DNA from 4 places in the Vibrio pelagius genome. Region 2 is predicted to be linked to each of the others. Evidence: predicted binding sites of a transcription regulator. Region 2 holds the regulator's gene; each other region holds the start of a gene.
The links. The regulator CRP, encoded in region 2, controls carbon source genes, mostly activating them, when cyclic AMP is high. The targets are predictions, from matches to a motif close to TGTGANNNNNNTCACA.
Positions count from the first base shown of each region.

Region 1: ectA (diaminobutyrate acetyltransferase) is a predicted target of CRP. The motif match lies at 3,121-3,136, and genes of this name have one in related genera.
Region 3: udp (uridine phosphorylase) is a predicted target of CRP. The motif match lies at 2,174-2,189, and genes of this name have one in related genera.
Region 4: vsple_RS11090 (NupC/NupG family nucleoside CNT transporter) is a predicted target of CRP. The motif match lies at 1,377-1,392, and genes of this name have one in related genera.

Region 1 covers NZ_AP025505.1:226,656-231,769, reverse strand. Annotated here, with positions in the region: gene vsple_RS21185 (aspartate kinase) at 1-707, opposite strand, end outside; gene vsple_RS21180 (ectoine synthase) at 784-1,170, opposite strand; gene ectB (diaminobutyrate--2-oxoglutarate transaminase) at 1,185-2,453, opposite strand; gene ectA (diaminobutyrate acetyltransferase) at 2,469-3,020, opposite strand; gene proV (glycine betaine/L-proline ABC transporter ATP-binding protein ProV) at 3,473-4,660, shown strand; gene proW (glycine betaine/L-proline ABC transporter permease ProW) at 4,665-5,114, shown strand, end outside.
Region 2 covers NZ_AP025503.1:2,872,412-2,877,525, reverse strand. Annotated here, with positions in the region: gene astA (arginine N-succinyltransferase) at 1-161, shown strand, start outside; gene astD (succinylglutamate-semialdehyde dehydrogenase) at 194-1,651, shown strand; gene vsple_RS12815 (DUF1338 domain-containing protein) at 1,859-2,650, shown strand; gene crp (cAMP-activated global transcriptional regulator CRP) at 2,814-3,446, opposite strand; gene vsple_RS12805 (phosphoribulokinase) at 3,688-4,557, opposite strand; gene vsple_RS12800 (YheU family protein) at 4,635-4,847, opposite strand; gene vsple_RS12795 (hydrolase) at 4,932-5,114, opposite strand, start outside.
Region 3 covers NZ_AP025503.1:1,093,059-1,098,172, forward strand. Annotated here, with positions in the region: gene vsple_RS04975 (zinc/cadmium/mercury/lead-transporting ATPase) at 1-1,993, shown strand, start outside; gene udp (uridine phosphorylase) at 2,292-3,050, shown strand; gene vsple_RS04985 (DUF1887 family protein) at 3,250-4,416, opposite strand; gene vsple_RS04990 (methyl-accepting chemotaxis protein) at 4,599-5,114, opposite strand, start outside.
Region 4 covers NZ_AP025503.1:2,541,871-2,546,984, forward strand. Annotated here, with positions in the region: gene vsple_RS11090 (NupC/NupG family nucleoside CNT transporter) at 1-1,232, opposite strand, end outside; gene vsple_RS11095 (TatD family hydrolase) at 1,437-2,237, opposite strand; partial or broken gene vsple_RS11100 (DUF5363 family protein) at 2,176-2,371, opposite strand; gene prfC (peptide chain release factor 3) at 2,479-4,059, opposite strand; gene vsple_RS11110 (putative bifunctional diguanylate cyclase/phosphodiesterase) at 4,197-5,114, opposite strand, start outside.

The DNA of each region.
Region 1 (5,114 bases), on a different replicon from region 2:
TGGATGATGGCCAAGTCAGCATGAGTTAATGAAGCAATTCGACTGAATGTCATTTCGCTGTAGCCGCGGTCATAAGTGGACATGAGCCCTTCTTTACATGACGCATATCCAGTGACAATAGGAAGTTCTTTACTTGTATCGATGTCTGAAAATGCTTGGAGAATACATTCGTCCAAACTCGCTGGCACTTGTGTGTCCCAGCCAGATAAATCTACAAAACGAGCATTGTAGCCCATATTTTTTAGCTTCAACGCCGTGTTGTACGCACTGTGCGCTTCACCAATGGAAGCAAGAAATTCTCGAACCTGGGGCAAGTAATGACGAAGTGAAAACTGTCCATATTGGCAGGTTTCTAATATATTCGAAATGCACACTTTCGCTTCTGAAATACGAGAACGAATAAACTTGTCCGCACGCATGCGATTCATCGGATCTGCAAACATATGTTCATTGGTGAGTAACATTTGCTGCTCAACGTAGTCTAGCGCTTGCTGCCAGTTATCTTCTCGCTTAGCAACCAATTGATAGACGCCGGGTTTACTGGTTTTTTTGCATTCGAGTAGGGCGTCAGTAATGCCAGAGTAAGCCGATACGACAAACACTCGGTTATACATTTCCTCCTCGCTATCTTTGATTAAAATATTATCTAGAACAGCATCGAATGCGGTCATGGAAGTACCGCCGATTTTCTCTACGGTATAAATCATGTTAAAGCCTTTTGTTTGATTGTGAGTTGTGCAGGTGTGGTGGCTAGGTCGTTATGACCTAGCCAGGAAACGTTTTTTAGTCGATGAGTGGGTAAACGCCATTTTCATCGTGCGTTTCTTTACCTGTAATAGGTGGGTTGAACACACATGCCATCACCATCTCTTTTCCTTTATAGGCACGAAGATAGTGTTCATCATGTTTATCTAAAATGTAGAGTGTCCCTGGTTTAATTGGGTAAGTCTTACCGCCTACCACTTCAATTTCGCCCTCACCACTCATGCAATAGACGGACTCTAGATGATTTTGATAGTGGATGTGCGTTTCTGTGTTTTCAAAAATGGTAGTGATATGAAAGGAAAAGCCCATTTTGTCATCTTTCAATAACATGCGAACACTTTCCCATGTTTCAGAAGCAACCCTACGCTCGCTGTCACGGCACTCTTCTAATGTACGTACAATCATCTTGTTTCTCCCAGTTACGACGCTTTTTTAAATTGTTGCTCGATGATAGATTCAACGGCATTTTTAAAGATATCTAGGCCTTGTTGTAGCTCAGACTCGGTGATCGTTAGTGGAGCAAAAAATTTGACCACTTCATCGTTTGGTCCCGCGGTTTCAATGACTAAGCCATTGTCAAAGCAGTGCTTGACGATATCGCTTGCCAACTCACCACTATGACACTCAATCCCCATCATCATTCCGCGACCTTTGCGAGCGACGAACTTATCCGGGTATTGGAGCAGCGTAGACTGGATCACTTCAGAAACCAGTGCTGAACAGTTTGAGATGTGCTCCTCGAAAGGGGCGCTGTCGGTCCAATACGCCTCAATTGCCTTTGTCGCCGTCACAAATGCGTGATTGTTACCGCGGAATGTGCCGTTGTGTTCACCCGGATTCCAAATATCAAGCTCTGGTTTCATCAGAACAAGCGCCATCGGAGAGCCATAACCGCCAATGGATTTTGATAGTGTTACCATATCTGGTTTGATGCCCGCAGATTCGAAGCTGAAGAAGGTGCCTGTGCGCCCGCAACCCGCTTGAATATCATCCACAATCAGTAGGATGTCGTGCTTCGAACAGATGTTACTCAATCGCTTTAACCAAGCATCAGAAGCTGCATTCAAACCACCTTCACCTTGCACCGTTTCAATAAGGACGGCAGCAGGTTTGTCCATGCCTGCAGAGTTGTCATTCAACATGGTTTCGAATAATTTCAATCCATCAACGTCGGCATACCCTTCAAATGGAATGCGAGTCACATCGTTTAAACTGGTCCCCGCGCCTTGGCGGTGGTGCTGGTTACCTGTGGCAGCGAGAGCGCCTGCGGTGCAGCCGTGAAAACCATTGGTAAAGGCGACGATAGAGCTACGCCCTTTGGCTTTTCTCGCGAGTTTGAGTGCGGCTTCTACAGCGTTCGTCCCTGTAGGGCCAGTGAATTGGACCTTGTAGCTCAAGCCTCGTGGTTGAAGGATATGCTTGTACAGTGCCTTCAAGAAATCTGCTTTCGCGCTCGAGTGCATGTCCAACCCATGTGTAATACCGTCACTCTCAATGTAGTTAAGCAACGCTTCTTTAAAAATCGGGTTGTTGTGGCCGTAGTTGAGTGACCCAGCACCAGCAAGAAAGTCTAAGTATTTTTCTCCTGATTCTGTTTCTAGCCAACACCCTTTTGCTTTAGTAAATATGACTGGGAAGCTATTACAGTAAGAACGTACTTGTGATTCTTGTTTGTCAAAAATGTCCATGATTAAACCGTTTATCTATCCTTTGGTTTGAGTGGGTTTTAGTGGGATGCGATACAAATACTCAGTATCGTGCTTTCCCTTAAAATGTGTTGCGTGGTCAAGAAAGGTCGAAACACGCCCCTTCTGATCATTTTCTTGATCAATTTTTTTAAACAGCGCCCAAGATGCGCTGTTATCTTGAGTAATCGTTGTTTCAACCGCTTCTATGCTTCTTAAAACTTCCCTTGTGAGCAGTGACTTAATCATCTGATAGGCCAAGCCTTTACCACGGTGATTGGGAGAAACTGCAACCTGCCAAATGAACAGTGTCGTTGGATCGTCGGGCTTGATGTACGCCGAAACAAAACCTGACACCTCATTGTCACAGCGAGCAAGCACACAGGTTTGGCTAAAGTGTGTTGACTGTAAAAAGTTACAGTAGGAGGAGTTCGTGTCGAGCGGAGGGCACTGGGCGATTAAATTGAAAATCTCGTCGCCATCTTCTGCTTTGGGTTCGTTAAACGAACTGTGAGCAAGGCGCTGCTCTTCGATTTCTGGGTAAGCCACCCAAGGTGCTGATACGATCATAGGGATATGCATTTACTTTGAGTTCTAATTAATTTCTAAATCTATTATCACACGTAAATCGCTGTAAAAAGCAAGTAATGCGCGGGTTTAGCTGTTTATTTGTGATTTAAGTCACACTTTGGTGGGTTCGTTGGGGTTGATTTTTGTTTGATGTCTAATGTTTAGTTCAGTAATATTTAAATATGGCGTAACTGAGTTGAGTTAGATACTGAAAATGAAAACCCATATTGCTATGTTTTACTTTTGATAGGCGTTTATTCTGAAGGTTGTTTGTTTTTTTTGTTCAATATCAATATTTTAATGTCTTTTTGTGGCTTGGGTTATAAATCGAGAATCTAAAACAGTTGCTGAGTTGCAAGAAGGCTCAACGCCAATTTGTTTGAATTAGGTTCAAATTTTGTTTAGAGTACAAAATATGAGTGCAAATGTGCATCCAAAGGAGGATTATTTTCATGGCTCCCATACTGGAAGTTAAGGGACTCTATAAGGTGTTTGGAGAAGACACCGAACGCGCTTTTTCTATGATGGAATCTGGCGCAGATAAAGACCAAGTGTTCGCCAAAACAGGACTTACGATAGGTGTCAACGATGCCTCTCTTTCGATTAATGAAGGTGAGATATTCGTCATCATGGGACTATCCGGTTCAGGCAAGTCGACACTAGTCCGCCTGCTCAACCGTCTCATCGAGCCAACAAAGGGTAGTGTTCTGTTTCGAGGGCGAGATATTGCCACGATCTCCGCAGAAGAGCTCAGAGCTGTTCGACGTAACAACATCTCCATGGTGTTTCAGAATTTCGCGTTAATGCCACACATGACGGTGTTAGAGAATGCCGCATTTGGGTTGGAGTTGGCGGGGATGGACTTGGCAACACGTCAAACCTACGCGTCACAAGCTCTCGAAAGCGTTGGGTTGAGTGCTTACAACGAATCCTTTCCAGATGAATTATCTGGAGGTATGAAACAACGAGTCGGTTTAGCGCGAGCGTTGGCTTGCGACCCTGATATTTTATTGATGGATGAAGCGTTTTCTGCGCTCGATCCATTGATTCGAACCGAAATGCAAGATGAGCTTATTCGCCTGCAAAACGAAGATAAACGTACGATCGTATTCATTTCTCATGACCTAGACGAAGCGATGCGTATTGGCGATCGTATTGCCATTATGCAAGACGGCGATGTGGTGCAGGTGGGTACACCGGATGAAATTCTTCATAAGCCAGCTAATGACTATGTTGCCGCTTTTTTCAAAGGGGTAAACATTTCGAGTGCTTTGACAGCCAAAGACATCGCGAAGAAAACACCTGCAGCTGTATTTAAGAAGTCAGAACATGATGGGCCCGCCTCCGCATTGCAACTACTGACCGATAATGACCGCGAGTTCGGCATCATTGTCGATAAGAGTAACCGTTACTCAGGTATCGTTTCACTCGACTCCCTCCGTTTGGCATACAAAGAAAACCGTTCCCTATCAAGTGCTGAGCTGGATTCGACAATCACGCTCGATCCAGAACAATCGATCAATGACATTTTAGGCTCTGTGGCAGAAGCCCCTTATCCAGTCCCTGTGGTTGATGATTCAGGCAAGTACTTTGGGATGATCAGTAAGTCAAGATTGCTTCAAACTTTGGATAAGGAGTAGCACCATGTCATCAGAACAAGCTCAAAATGACCCGTGGTCACAAAGTAGTGAAACGGCGAGCAGCGATCCGTGGGGGGCAAGTCAAGCTAGCACGTCCGCGGATTGGTTAAGCAGCGAAACGGTCGAGCAAAAGCCTTTCGATGTTCTAAACCCTTTTGAAGAATCAGTTTTACCACTGGACTCATGGGTGGAATCAGGGCTCAACTGGTTGGTTGAACATGGTCGACCACTTTTTCAAGCGATTCGTGTCCCAATCGATTTTATTTTAACGTCGTTTGAAACCGCGTTGGTATCTACACCAGCACCTTTCATGATTATGATTTTGTTTCTGCTTGCGTGGCAGTTTTCAAGTTTACGTCTTGGTGTTGCGACATTGCTATCGTTGACGTTTATAGGTTTGATTGGAGCATGGTCGCAAGCCATGACAACACTTTCTCTGGTCATGACATCGGTG
Region 2 (5,114 bases):
CTCAAGATTACCTGATTGGTAACACCTCATTTGAAAACTTCCGAGCGGTTGCGGCCAAAGGTGCTTATGACCAAGCTAGCGGTAAAGTGATCCTTGCGCCGAAGGTGGCCGAGGCGTTGGAAGTTAAAGAAGGCGATTTTGTTCGTATGTTGGCTCAATAGAGCTCGATGGTTAGTCAAAGAAGGATAGAAGTATGACTCAGTGGATTGCAGGGCAATGGGTAGCCGGTCAAGGCGAAGCGATGACATCAGTTAGCCCATACGACAACCAAGTAGTGTGGAAGGGCGACAGTGCAACACCTGCTCAAGTTGAATCAGCGGTAGCTGCGGCGCGCGAAGCATTTCTAACTTGGAAGAAACTTAGCTTTGCTGAGCGTGAAGCGATTGTGCTTAAGTTTGCGGAAAAAGTGAAAGAGAACAGCGAAGAGATCGCACAAATTATCGCTAAAGAAACGGGTAAACCAATCTGGGAAACTCGCACTGAAGCGGGTGCGATGGCCGGTAAGATTGCTATCTCAATTCGTGCATATCACGACCGTACTGGTGAATCATCACGTGAAGCGGCGGGTAACCAGATCGTTCTGCGTCATCGCCCTCTAGGTGTCATGGCGGTATTTGGGCCTTACAACTTCCCGGGGCACCTACCTAATGGTCATATCGTTCCTGCATTGCTATCGGGTAATACGATTGTATTCAAACCATCGGAGCAGACACCGTGGACAGGTGAGTTCGCGATGAAGCTTTGGCAAGAAGCTGGCCTACCTGCAGGTGTCATTAACCTTGTTCAAGGTGCTAAAGAGACAGGTATTGCGCTAGCGGATGCGAAAGGCATAGATGGCGTGCTATTTACGGGCAGCGCTAACACAGGTCACATACTGCACCGTCAGTTTGCGGGTCAACCGGGTAAAATGCTGGCACTAGAGATGGGGGGTAACAACCCTATGGTGATCAGTGAACACTTTGGTGACGTTGATGCTACGGTATACACCATTATCCAATCCGCCTTTATCAGTGCGGGTCAACGTTGTACTTGTGCACGTCGTCTGTATGTTCCTGTGGGTGAGAAAGGTGATCAACTGCTCGATAGCCTAGTGGCAGCAACCAAAAAGATTCGTGTAGACCAACCGTTCGCTGAGCCTGCTCCTTTCATGGGGCCACAAATCTCAGAAGCGGCGGCTAAGTTCATTCTAGATGCGCAAGCAAACCTGCAATCTTTAGGTGGCGTAAGCCTAGTAGAAGCGAAAGCTGGTGAAGCTGCATTCGTCACTCCGGGCATCATCGATGCAACTAACATTGCAGAGCTGCCAGACGAAGAGTACTTCGGCCCACTACTACAAGTGATTCGTTACAACTCATTAGAGCAAGCGGTTGAATTGGCGAACGACACCCGTTTTGGTTTGTCTGCAGGCCTTGTATCAACAGACGACTCTGAGTGGGAGTACTTCGTTGATCATATCCGTGCAGGTATTGTTAACCGTAACCGTCAGCTAACAGGCGCAAGTGGTGACGCACCATTTGGTGGCCCAGGTGCTTCAGGCAACCTACGCCCGAGTGCTTACTACGCAGCGGATTACTGTGCATACCCAATGGCATCGATGGAAGGCCGTGAAACGCAGCTTCCAGCGACTTTCAGCCCTGGTATCGAGCTGTAGCAACAACGGCCACCTACAACAAAAATCACAATTGGAGGTAGGGAAGTTTGACCTCCTTTGGATTACTCGCTGGGCGTCTGACCTAGCGAGATATAACAATAAAATAAGTATGTCACAAGCTGATGGCTGCTGACTTTGTCTCGCAGCCACACTCTTTCTAATCCAACTCTCTAGCTTGAGCTTGCTAGAACCCGACAAGGAGTCACCATGACACCCGATCTACTGTTCAAATCCCTCTGGGATGACTACATCGAACGCCTCTGCCCATCTGCTGAGAAGGTACATCAGCTGTTGAAAGAAGAGGAAGACCTTATCAATGATCACATCGCGTTGCGTACGTTTAATGTTGCGCCTTTGGGGATCGAGACGCTGGCTAAACCTTTCTTAGCACTTGGTTACAAAGCGTGTGGTGACTACCTGTTTGAAAGCAAGAAACTCGTGGCTAAGCACTTTGAACACCCAGATCCAACCCAACCCAAAGTGTTCATTAGTGAGCTGAAAGTGGAAGAGTGTTCTGCAGAGCTACAAGCGATCGTGGCTAAGTTGGTTGCGCAAGTGGATGCAAGCAAGCTAGAGGGGCAGGATTTCCTATATGGCGGTCGTCTGTGGGACTTGGATTTCCAAGATTACAAACAACTGGCGACAGAGAGCGAATACGCGTCTTGGTTAGCCGCGCATGGTTATGGTGCTAACCACTTTACCGTGAGTGTGAACCAGTTAAATGCGTTCTCTGAGGTGCAAGCCGTGAATGATCACCTGAGTGAGTCTGGCTTTACAATCAACAGTGTTGGCGGCCAAGTGAAAGGCTCTCCAGAGGTGCTGTTAGAGCAGTCATCAACAATGGCAGATAAAGTGAAGGTAGAGTTCTCTGAGGGGACTGAATTGGTGCCTGGTGGCTTCTATGAGTTTGCTAAGCGCTACCCAATGGCGAATGGCGATCTCTACACCGGTTTTGTTGCAGCATCGGCTGACAAAATCTTTGAGAGCACTAACGGTTAAAGAAAGATACGTTAGCCATAGAGATGCGGTACGTTTCGCTTCGGGACAGTTTCCACATAGGACTCTGTGAGTTCTTTTCGTATCTCGTATCTCGTATCTCAATAAAGAAAAAGCCACCAAATTCGCATTTGGTGGCTTTTGAATTTTTATCGGTTAATCGAGATTAACGCGTACCGTAAACAACGATAGTTTTACCGTGAGCAGAAATTAGGTTTTGCTCTTCTAGCATCTTCAAGATACGACCTACTGTCTCGCGCGAACAGCCAACAATCTGACCGATCTCTTGACGAGTGATCTTGATTTGCATGCCATCTGGGTGAGTCATCGCATCAGGTTGTTTCGCTAGGTTTAGTAGCGTTTGTGCAATACGGCCAGTAACGTCAAGGAACGCTAAGTCACCAACTTTTTGGCTGGTAACTTGTAGACGGCTTGCCATTTGAGCAGAAAGACGCATCAGGATGTCTGGGTTCACTTGGATAAGTTGACGGAATTTCTTGAAAGAAATCTCCGCAACTTCACAAGGAGATTTTGCACGAACCCATGCAGTACGCTCTTGGTCTTCTTCGAATAGGCCAAGCTCGCCGATAAAGTCGCCTTGGTTTAGGTAAGAAAGAATCATCTCCTTACCTTCTTCGTCTTTGATAAGAACTGCCACAGAACCTTTCACGATGTAGTACAGGGTCTCTGCCTTTTCACCAGCGTGAATCAGAGTACTCTTTGAAGGGTACTTATGAATATGACAGTGTGAAAGGAACCACTCTAATGTTGGATCGGTTTGAGGTTTACCTAGAACCATAATATCTCACTTCCTCTGCAGGGTATGCTTGCCGCTTTCCATATTTTAGCTAAGCCTGAATTTGACTTCTTAGGATAAGAGCACTTGTTCTGTGCTGCAAGCTATCTTGTGTTTCGGTTAAGAATAGTATCCTTTTTCAGTCACTATTTCTTGATTTTAATCGTGACCTAGCTACGATTTTTTACGCAAAATTGTGCACATGATCACGGTATGAAAAGTAATCAACCAGAACGCCATTCCGTTAGCCGATTTTTCCCGTTTCAATGAGCTGTTGTAAGATTGGTCTTACAATGAGCTCCATAGCAAAGCTCATTTTCCCGCCAGGCACAACGAGTGTATTGTGACGAGACATAAATGAGCCATCAATCATAGCGAGCAGGTACGGGAAGTCGACGTTTTTGATACCACGCAGACGAATAACAACGAAACTTTCGTCAAGACTAGGGATGCCTTTTGCGTTAAGTGGGTTGGAAGTATCAACAGTCGGTACTCGCTGAAAATTGATATGGGTACGCGAAAACTGTGGAGTGATGTAGTTGAGATAGTCGTCCATTGAACGAACAATGGAATCCATCACCGCTTCACGTGAGTGCCCGCGATCACGTGTATCTCGGACGAATTTTTGAATCCACTCTAGGTTAACGATGGGCACCATGCCAATCAGCAGGTCAACGTGTTGCGATACATTGACATCACCATCGACAACCCCACCATGTAGGCCTTCGTAAAACATCACATCAGAGTTTTCTGGGATCTCTTGCCAAGGAGTAAAAGTGCCTGGCATTTGATTGTAAGGTACTGCTTCGTCAAAGGTGTGTAGGTAGCGTCTAACTTGTCCTGTACCTTCGTTACCGTATTTGCGGAAAAACTCTTCTAATGCGCCGAAATCGTTGGCTTGCGGACCGAAGTAGCTGATGTGTTTCCCTTGCTCACGCGCTTTGCGGATCTCGACGTCCATCTCTGGTCGAGTGAAGCGGTGAAAACTATCCCCTTCAACCCAAGCAGCCTTCACGTCCATCATATTGAACATTTTTCGGAAGGCTTCTGAGGTAGTGGTGGTACCGGCTCCTGAAGAACCCGTAACCGCAATAATTGGATGTTTAGCGGACATGACAACCCTTGTCGTTAGAATAACTTACTTGTTAGCAATCGTTTTCCACTATAACACGGCTATTTTTTTATGGCAGCCTAGAAGCGTTTTGTGAGTTGGATATCGACGGTTTCGTGCAGTTCAGAAAAAACAATACTCGCTTCCCCAGATTGCAATTGCTGTTTTACTTGGTCGATTTTGGATTGCAGTGAGATCTCAACATCACCGTAGTCGGTGCCTTCTCTGAGCACGAACTCCTTGATGAGGTTTTCTAAAGTTTCAGGGGCGATCTCTTGCCATGGAATGATCATAAATACATCTCTCTTTTATGTTCATGGATATGTTTAAAGGTTACTGAGGTTCAGTGTTTGAATGTTGACCTCAATGTGGCGCTATTATGCCGAATCCTGAATACTTTCATAGTAGGCCGGCAGTGCTTCTTCCAACCAAAATTTAGGGTTGAAGGTGCTACCGGTAATGAAGCCAACGTGCCCACCTTTCTGGAACAGTCGGTAATCAATGTTATCCGGCAGAATGAATTTCGGAATCACATCATCGGTCATGAAAGGATCGTCTTT
Region 3 (5,114 bases), 1.4 Mb from region 2:
TGCGACGGAAAAACTGGTCGTGAAATACGATCAAGTTGAACTCACAGAAACCATTAAAACCGCCGTTCAAAAAACGGGCTTCAGTTTGAGTGAAGTTGGCGTTAAGGAAAAGCAACAGCCAGCGACCTTCTGGCAATCATACATTCAGCCAAATCTCCAGATCATTGCGATTGCCGCTGCGATGTTATTCGCGGCCTTAATTAAAGACGTCAGCCCTGTTTTAAGTGAGCGATTGTTCATTGTCACCTGTTTGCTTGGACTTTACCCTGTCGCAAAACAAGCGGTGAAGCTTGCCCGCTCAGGCACTCCTTTTGCCATTGAAACCTTGATGAGTGTTGCTGCTCTGGGTGCCCTGTATTTGGGGGAAACAGTAGAAGCAGCCATGGTTCTATTGTTGTTCTTAATCGGTGAGCGTTTAGAGGCCTTTGCTTCATCCCGTGCACGCAGTGGTGTACAAGCATTGATGGCATTGGTGCCTGAAAATGCGACTCAAATTGTCGATGGTGAACGTGTCGAAGTTGCAGTGACGGAACTTAAGCCTGGTGATGTTATTGAAGTCTCTCCTGGTGCTCGACTGCCAGCAGATGGTCAATTGATTACTTACGCCGCCAGCTTCGATGAGAGCGCACTCACTGGTGAATCTGTCCCTGTCGAACACATCAAAGGCAACACCATCATGGCGGGTGCGGTTGTGGTCGACAAGGTTGTTCGTATCACGATCACTTCTAAACAAGGTGAGAATGCGATAGACCGAATTCTTCATTTGATTGAAGAAGCAGAATCACGCAAAGCACCTTTAGAACGATTCCTAGATAAATTTAGCCGTTGGTATACGCCGCTAATGATGTTTGTGGCCTTGATGGTCATTGTGATTCCGCCGAGTTTGTTCGCTCAACCTTGGGAAACTTGGGTTTATCGTGGTCTTGCGTTGCTGTTGATCGCATGCCCTTGTGCGTTGGTTGTCTCAACGCCGGCAGCGATTACTTCTGGCTTGGCTGCAGCAGCAAAACGTGGTGCCTTGATTAAAGGCGGTGCTGCGCTAGAGCAGTTAGGTAAGGTTGAAACCATTGCGTTTGATAAAACTGGCACACTGACCGAGGGCAAGCCACAAGTTACTGACGTGTTACCGTTGCAAGGTTGGAATGAGCAACAGTTATTGCGTGTGGTCGGTGCGATTGAAGTGGGGTCAAGCCATCCACTAGCGCTATCTCTCGTCAATAAAGTTAAAGAGAAGGGGATTGATATCCCGGAATCTGACAACAAACGTGCCCTTATCGGTAGTGGTGTTGAAGGTGATGTCGATGGGCGTACATATCAAGTGCTTTCACCATCGAAAGTGACGTTTGATCTTGATTCGTCAGTACAAGAGCAGGTTACTTCGCTTGAGATGCAAGGCAAGACGGTGGTCGTGGCAGTAGAGCGTCCTCAAACCGTCATTGGTTTAATCGCGTGGCAAGACACACTGCGCAGTGACGCCAAAGCTGCAGTAGAACGTTTAAGCAAGTTGGGCGTTGAGTCGATTATGTTGACGGGCGATAACCCGCGCAGTGCTGAGGCAATCAGCTCGGTGGTTGGCATGCAATACAAAGCAAGTCTGTTGCCAGCGGATAAAGTGAGTTACGTTGAAGAGCTTACTCGCCATTCACATGTTGCTATGGTGGGCGATGGTATTAATGATGCTCCAGCAATGAAAACGGCAAATGTTGGTATTGCGATGGGTGGTGGCACCGACGTCGCTTTAGAAACCGCTGATTCGGCACTGACTCACAATCGTCTAACTGAACTGCCGGCTATGATTGAGCTGTCACAGGCCACCATGAGAAATATTCGCCAGAACGTCGCTTTGGCGTTGGGGTTAAAAGGTGTCTTCTTAGTGACCAGCCTATTTGGTATTACTGGTTTATGGGTAGCTGTACTTGCTGATAGTGGTGCAACTGCGCTTGTGACACTCAATGCTTTAAGACTACTAAGATTCAAGTCAAAAGCTGACTAAGAGATCGTCGCATTAGTTACAGAACGCCTCTAGTTTATTAAGCGCATGTTGTTTGATTTGCGTTTTATGAACTAGAGGCGTTTTTTTGGTCATTATTATGCAACGAAGCTATACGATTGCGGTATAAGTGTGATTGAGATCTGTTTTTTGTGAAAATTGATTGTATGTTGCGTGGAGAGGTGTGATGTCTGTCACTTCATTTTGTGAATAGCTTGGTTAGAGTAAACACGTACCCCACAAACTTATAATGCGCTTAGATAAGGGTGATGAACACTCAATAAGCCACAAGGAGCAAACTATGTCTCAAGCTGTTTTCCACTTAGGTATTACTGAAGCTGATCTTCAAGGTGCGACACTCGCGATCATCCCAGGTGATCCAGCACGTGTACAAAAAATTGCTGACGAAATGGAAAACCCAGTATTTCTAGCAAGCCACCGTGAGTACACGCTGTACCGCACTGAGCTAGATGGAAAGCCTGTGGTTGTTTGTTCTACTGGTATTGGTGGTCCATCTACATCTATCGCTGTAGAAGAGCTAGCGCAACTAGGTGTACGTACTTTCCTACGTGTTGGTACAACTGGTGCAATCCAACCTCACGTCAAAGTGGGTGACATGATTGTAACAACGGGTTCTGTTCGTCTGGACGGTGCAAGCCTACACTTCGCTCCAATGGAGTTCCCAGCAGTAGCTGACTTCGAAATTGCAACAGCGATGAAAGCGGCAGTAGAAGAGTCTGGCGCAACGGTTCACACTGGTGTTACAGCATCAAGCGACACGTTCTACCCAGGTCAAGAGCGTTACGACACTTTCTCTGGTCGCGTTGTTAAGCGTTTCCAAGGTTCTATGCAAGAGTGGCAAGACATGGGCGTTCTTAACTTCGAAATGGAATCTGCAACACTGCTAACTATGTGTGCAAGTTCTGGTCTGAAAGCAGGTTGTGTAGCGGGCGTTATTATCAACCGTACACAGAAAGAGATCCCAGATCACGATACGCTAAAAGAGACAGAAGCTCGCTCAATCAAAGTGGTTGTAGAAGCTGCGCGTAAGATGCTTTAATCGCGTCGATACTGCTTAATTCAGTTATCATCCTAGATAGCCTGATTTAAAACCTCAAAAGCTGCACTTAATGGTGCAGCTTTTTTGTATTTGTCGATTAGGTTTGGGGAAAATAAAGACAAATAAAAAGGCGCATGATGCGCCTTTAGTGTGTGAGTCGTGAGCCTTTGACAGCTTATTTGCTTATTTGCTTATTTTCTTAGTACTCTAGGTCTTCGTGACCGCCTGCAGCAGCAAACCAAGATGTTAGATGCGTTTTAAGATCTTTCAACTCATCAGGACCAATCAAAGCAAGTCCTAAATCCTCTGCACGAGTGATGTCGTTATGGCGCAGTGGGCGGAAGCTGACCAGCATAGCACGAGCCTGAAGGCCGCCTAATAGGTCGCGCAGCGATTCCAGCTTATACAAAGTGTCATCACCATCGTCACGCATACCCTTGGTCTTACACTCTATGATGTGCAGTTTATTATTGACGACTGAAGCAACATCCAGCTCATTACGTACTTCGCGCTCACCAAGCTGGCGATATACCTGAACGTTCAACGAACGGTCTTGAATGGTTGGCATGTCATCTTGAATCTGTTTCACCGTGCTGTGCACCAGTGTTTCTAGCCACTCACCGTTCGAGAAACGACGCGCATCTTCGTTAGCAAAGGTCAAAATACCGTCTTGGTAGGTCGCAATCTTTGCTTCGACGAGATCGGTAAGCAGCATGTTCAGCTCACGATAGCCTTGTTGCTTCTCTGAAAGCTCAACGTCCAGTTTCTGCTCTTTGCGGCAGGTTGTTGCTAGGTAGTTTAGCGTTGCTAGACCTGGCCCCAGTTCGAGGGCATTGCTCGCCCAGCGTTCACCCAGTTCGTAGAGTTTTTGATCCAGCTGCGGCGGCAGTTCGAAGTCATTAAATTCACCGCGAGCACCAAATACGGTCAGGTAATCATCGATAGTAATACGATCTTGTACTTGTGTGTCTTCTTTGCCATTTGGGTATAACCAACACAGTTTGTCACTGTTTGGTTCAACCACGAAAATCGGCCAGTGATAAGTGCGAAATACTTCGTAAACTGAAAGCAGGCGATGTCTTAAACCGCAGCTTGCGTTAAGTTTTACTTCTTGTCCGCGTGCCTTGAGGTCTTCAGCCAAGACTTGAATAGATTCTTTGATAACAGAAGTATTAACGATGGTAGGAATTTCAAAAAACTCACTGGTGATATCGCGCTTTTGGAGTACGGAGTGAAGGCGCAGATACATGCCTTCTTGAGTCTTGTCACCGATAAAAACGATGTGTGAGCTGGTGGTTCGATTATCCAATAATGGGGTAATCAGCCTAATGGGGTCTTGATCAATAATGCCAACGTGAACAGCCATATAAATTCCTTAATATTGGCTCGCTCAAAATGGGAACGTAACGGAAAGCAGCAAGCCATAATACTCATATGATGACAATGGCTTAAAAAAACAAGGGTAACCTTTGACAAAAGTTACCCTGGTTCAGGTGGTTAACAAATTGATGCGAGTAAAGTCATACCTTTAGTCGCTTTAGTAAAGGTTTAAAGCTTGAACTGATGCACCAAATCACCTTGCTGATTAGCAAGAATGGTCAGGTTCTCACTTGCTTTAGCAATGGACGACATCGCTTGATAACTTGCGTCCGCAATGTGGTTGATGTCTTCAATGTTACGCGCAATGTCGCTTGATGTTTCGCTTTGTTCTGCCGCAGCCTCAGAAATATGTGTACTCATGTGGCTGATCTCTAGGATAAGTGCTTGAATCTCTTCCATCGCACTATTGGCATTGGAAGCCTGCTCAACGGACATCTCCATATCATTCATACAGCTCTCAATCACGTTACCTGCTGTCTTAGAGCTCGATTGTAGATTGCTGATCATAGTTTCAATCTCAGACGTAGATTGCGTGGTTTTCTGAGCGAGAACACGCACCTCATCTGCCACCACAGCGAAGCCGCGGCCTTGTTCACCCGCACGTGCTGCCTCGATAGCAGCATTGAGTGCAAGTAGGTTGGTTTGTTCTGCGATCCCACGAATGACATCTAGGATTGAGCCAAT
Region 4 (5,114 bases), 330 kb from region 2:
GCTGCCATCAGGTTAGATAGAGTACCAGCAATAACCGCTTTAACACCCATACGAGCGATGTCGTGACGACGGTTTGGAGCTAGACCACCTAGACCACCTAGTAGAATCGCGATAGAAGAAAGGTTTGCGAAACCACATAGTGCGAACGAGATAATTGCTTGAGTCTTAACAGACATTACTTGACCCGTTGCTTCAACGATTTGCGCGTTTTCACCAACGAAAGGTACGAAGTTTAGGTATGCAACGAATTCGTTAACTACGATCTTCTGACCGATGAATGAACCAGCGATATCTGCTTCAGCCCATGGCACACCAATAATGAATGCTAGTGGAGAGAATAGTTTACCAAGAATCCACTCAAGAGTTAGGCCTTCAAAACCAATCCAACCACCGATACCACCTAGGATACCGTTGATTAGAGCGATTAGACCGATGAACGCTAGTAGCATTGCACCAACGTTTAGAGCAAGTTGAAGACCAACAGATGCACCACCAGCGGCTGCGTCGATTACGTTAGCTGGCTTGTCGTCGCCACCGTCCATTTCGTCAGCGATGTCATCAGCAGGTGTATCAGTCTCTGGCTTGATGATCTTAGCGAATAGTAGACCACCTGGTGCTGCCATGAATGATGCAGCAACTAGGTACTCTAGAGGTACACCCATAGAAGCGTAACCTGCTAGTACACCACCAGCAACAGAAGCTAGACCACCACACATTACAGCGAATAGTTCAGACTGAGTCATTTTTGGTACGAAAGGACGTACAACTAGAGGAGCTTCAGTTTGACCAACGAAGATGTTTGCTGCAGCAGACATAGACTCCGCACGAGATGTGCCAAGAGCTTTCTGTAGGCCACCACCAAGAATCTTGATAACCCATTGCATTACACCAATGTAGTAAAGTACAGAGATAAGTGCAGAGAAGAAGATTAGAGTTGGTAGTACTTGGAATGCAAAGATGAAACCGATACCGTCAACTGAGAAGTTAACTAGGCTGCCGAATAGGAAACCAGTACCGTCTTTACCGTAGTCGATCACGTTTGCTACACCTGCAGAGAAACCTGCAAGAAGATCACGACCCCAAGGGATGTAAAGTACGAATGCACCAAGTGCGAATTGGATAGCGAATGCGCCACCCACCGTTCTAAAGTTAATAGCTTTGCGGTTGTCAGACAGTAATACTGCGATTGCAATCAGTACTACCATACCGACTAGGCTCATAAACAGGCTCATAGTTTATGACTTCCTTATTGGTTATTTATTGGCGTGTTACAAAATGGGGCTATAAAGCGGAGGCAATTATACTCATGCGACCACTAATAAAGTAATGCCGTCCTCACACTTTGGTATAAGATTCATGTATCATTCATTTACATCTGTGAGCCAAGTCACGATACAGTTGTAAAACACGCAAACGATAAACAAAAACTTTAGATTTTATTCACATATACCGAATAGCCGATGGCTATTTTGCCAAATTTGAGTTGCAATCGATTGCTTTGGCTCTTTTCTAAGCGAAACAAGTTCATTTAATATCGTAACTAAATATTTGGAATGATTAATGTTTCCTTGCTGACCACTGATCGGCATATCCGGTGCATCTGTCTCTAAAACAACCCATTCAAGAGGAAGACGAGCAACTGTGGTGCGCGTTTTCTGCGCTCTTGGGTAAGTTATCGTTCCACCGACACCAATATAGAATCCTAAGCGAATCCACTCTAAAGCTTGCTGTTCGCTGCCCGAAAAACCATGAATCACTCCACCATTGGTGAATTTTTGCTGCTTAATAAGCTGAATAAGGCGGTTATGTGATTTCCGTTCGTGGATAATCAGAGGCAGTTCAAAAGCGGTCGCGAGCTGTATCTGATGAATCAAAAAGCGCTCTTGCTTCTCGATACCCACATCCGCAAAGAAGTCTAAGCCGCACTCCCCGATCGCAACACACCGTTCAGAAGCGCCACTTAAGTGCTGTTCAAGTTGAGCAAATTCGCTCTCATTCACTGTCGCTAGAAAGTAAGGATGAAAACCCAACGCATAGTAAAGGTTGGCGTGTTCCAAGCTCAGTCGATCGAGCTTTTCCCAGTTGGTTTGACCAATTGACGGTACAACAACCTTCTCAACACCTCTCTCTCGAGCGGTTGAGAGATAATCTAGAGCAGCCGTAGAACTGTCTTGTTCACCAAGTGAAAAGACGTCGAAGTCTAGATGACAGTGGGTATCGAATAGCGGTATCGACATTACGGCTTATCTTTGGGTTCAGGTTGAGGATCGCTACGATAAGGGGTGCAGCTGCGCTTATTTTCTGGAGTTAACCCTAACTCTTTACACCATTTATCGTACTGCTTAATCCATCGTTTAATGACTTGAAACATCCATTCTCCTTAAGGCCAACATAAAAAAACGCCTATTGCAGAACAATAGACGTTTTTAATCACTTCGACTAGCACCAGCTCAGTGAGTTGGCACCGTCATCAATAGATTAGTGCTCGCGAGTTGCACGGAACTCAACATCAGGGAAACGCTCTGATGCTAGGTTCAAGTTAACCATAGTTGGTGCGATGTAAGTTAGGTTATCGCCACCATCCAACGCTAGGTTAGTCTGGTTCTTACGCTTGAACTCTTCGAACTTCTTCGCATCACCACACTCAACCCAACGTGCTGTCGCAACGTTCACGCTCTCGTAGATCGCTTCAACGTTGTATTCCGCTTTCAGACGAGCTACAACCACATCAAACTGAAGCACACCAACCGCACCTACAATCAGATCGTTGTTCTGTAGTGGACGGAATACCTGAACCGCACCCTCTTCAGAAAGTTGAACTAGACCTTTAAGTAGCTGCTTCTGTTTTAGTGGATCGCGCAGACGAATACGACGGAACAGTTCTGGTGCAAAGTTAGGAATACCAGAGAACTTCAGTGACTCACCTTGAGTGAAGGTATCACCAATCTGGATTGTACCGTGGTTATGCAGACCAATGATGTCACCCGCGTATGCTTTCTCAGCACGTGCACGGTCGCCCGCCATGAAAGTTACCGCATCAGAGATACTTACATTCTTACCAGTACGAACATGGTTCATCTTCATACCTTGAGAGTAAGTACCCGATACGATACGCATGAATGCGATACGGTCACGGTGTTTTGGATCCATGTTTGCTTGGATCTTAAATACGAAGCCAGAGAACTTCTCTTCTGTCGCTTCAACATCACGCTCAACTGCTTGACGAGTTTTCGGCATTGGCGCCCATTCCGTCAGGCCATCTAGCATGTGGTCCACACCAAAGTTACCCAATGCAGTACCAAAGAAAACCGGTGTTAGTTCGCCCGCTAGGAATAGGTCATGGTCAAACTCAGGGCACGCGCCCATGACAAGTTCAAGCTCTTCACGAACACTTTCCGCTAGATCTGCGCCAACTTCTGCATCCAGTTCCGGGTTATCTAGACCTTTGATGATACGAACTTCTTGGATCTCATGGCCGTGGCCAGATTCGTACAAGATCGTCTCATCGCGGTGAATGTGGTAAACACCTTTAAACTCTTTACCACAACCGATTGGCCAAGAGATTGGTGCGCACGCCATGCTCAGCTCGCTTTCAACTTCATCTAGAACTTCCATTGGATCACGCACATCACGGTCCAATTTGTTCATGAAGGTTACGATTGGAGTATCACGTAGACGTGTTACTTCCATTAGCTTACGTGTACGGTCTTCGACACCTTTTGCAGCATCGATAACCATTAGACATGAGTCAACAGCCGTTAGTGTACGGTAGGTATCCTCCGAGAAGTCTTCGTGTCCCGGAGTATCTAGTAGGTTTACTAGGCAATCATTGTACGGGAACTGCATCACAGACGTGGTTACCGAGATACCACGTTCTTTTTCCATCTCCATCCAGTCAGATTTAGCATGCTGGTTAGAGCCACGGCCTTTTACGGTACCCGCTTTTTGAATCGCGTTTCCGAATAAAAGAACCTTTTCAGTAATCGTGGTTTTACCCGCATCCGGGTGAGAGATAATCGCAAACGTTCTACGTTTGCTCACTTCTTGTTGGAAAGACATAGTCGCCCTTTGCTGATCTAAAGCGTAAAAAGGGCAAGTTGTTGAGACTTGCCCTTGAATTTTGTGTGCGGATTATACAGAAGTCGCCCAGCTTTCTAAAGCCTGAGCTAGAAAAAGTTAGGGTGTGGGAAGGTGCGCTACCCTAGAGAGCTAGACATAGGTACCACATTAGAAACAGAGTTCAGCCTAAGATTCTCTATTAATTTATCAGCCGTTTGAGGAGAAGTAAGATAGAAACCCTGTCCTATTTCACACCCCATCACCATTAGATCACGTTGTTGTTGCAACGTCTCTACCCCCTCCGCGACGACCGCAACACCAAGTTCATTGCCTATCTGAATCATGCTTTTGAGAAGCACTAATGAGGTTGAATTGGTGACATAGTCCATCACAAAACTACGATCGATCTTCAGAGTATCGAATTCAAAATCTTTGAGATAAGAGAGAGATGAAAAGCCAGTACCAAAATCATCAAGCGCGATACGAACACCAAGTTGATGAAGCTCTTTAAAGATTATCTGTGCAAACTGATCATTCTCTATCATCACGGTTTCGGTGATCTCCACTTCAATTCTGTGTGTTGCCACACCACTGGAGATGATCACACGCTTCAACGCATCAAAGAACTGAGGATGTTTCAAGCTGCGAGCTGAGATGTTAAAGCTCATCACACCAATATCAATACCGCGAGTAAGCCAGTTTTTGTGTTGTGCCAACGCCATTTCTGCTACCAACAGATCTATCTGACGAATTTGCCCGGTCGCTTCTGCTACAGGAATAAAATCATTCGGACCCATCAAACCTTTAGTCGGGTGATTCCAGCGTACAAGTGCTTCAACCCCTTCCACATCCCTCGATTTTAATGCCCATTTGGGTAAGTAGTGAATTTCAAACTGCTGCTTATCGACCGCTTGTCTTAACTCGCGTTCCAACTCTTTCTGCGACATCGCAATATAGTTGAGCTCTCTTGAGTAGAACTGAAAATTGTTTTTCCCTGATGACTTAGCATGATACATCGCGTCGTCAGCATAACGGATCAGTGAGTGCTGAGAGGT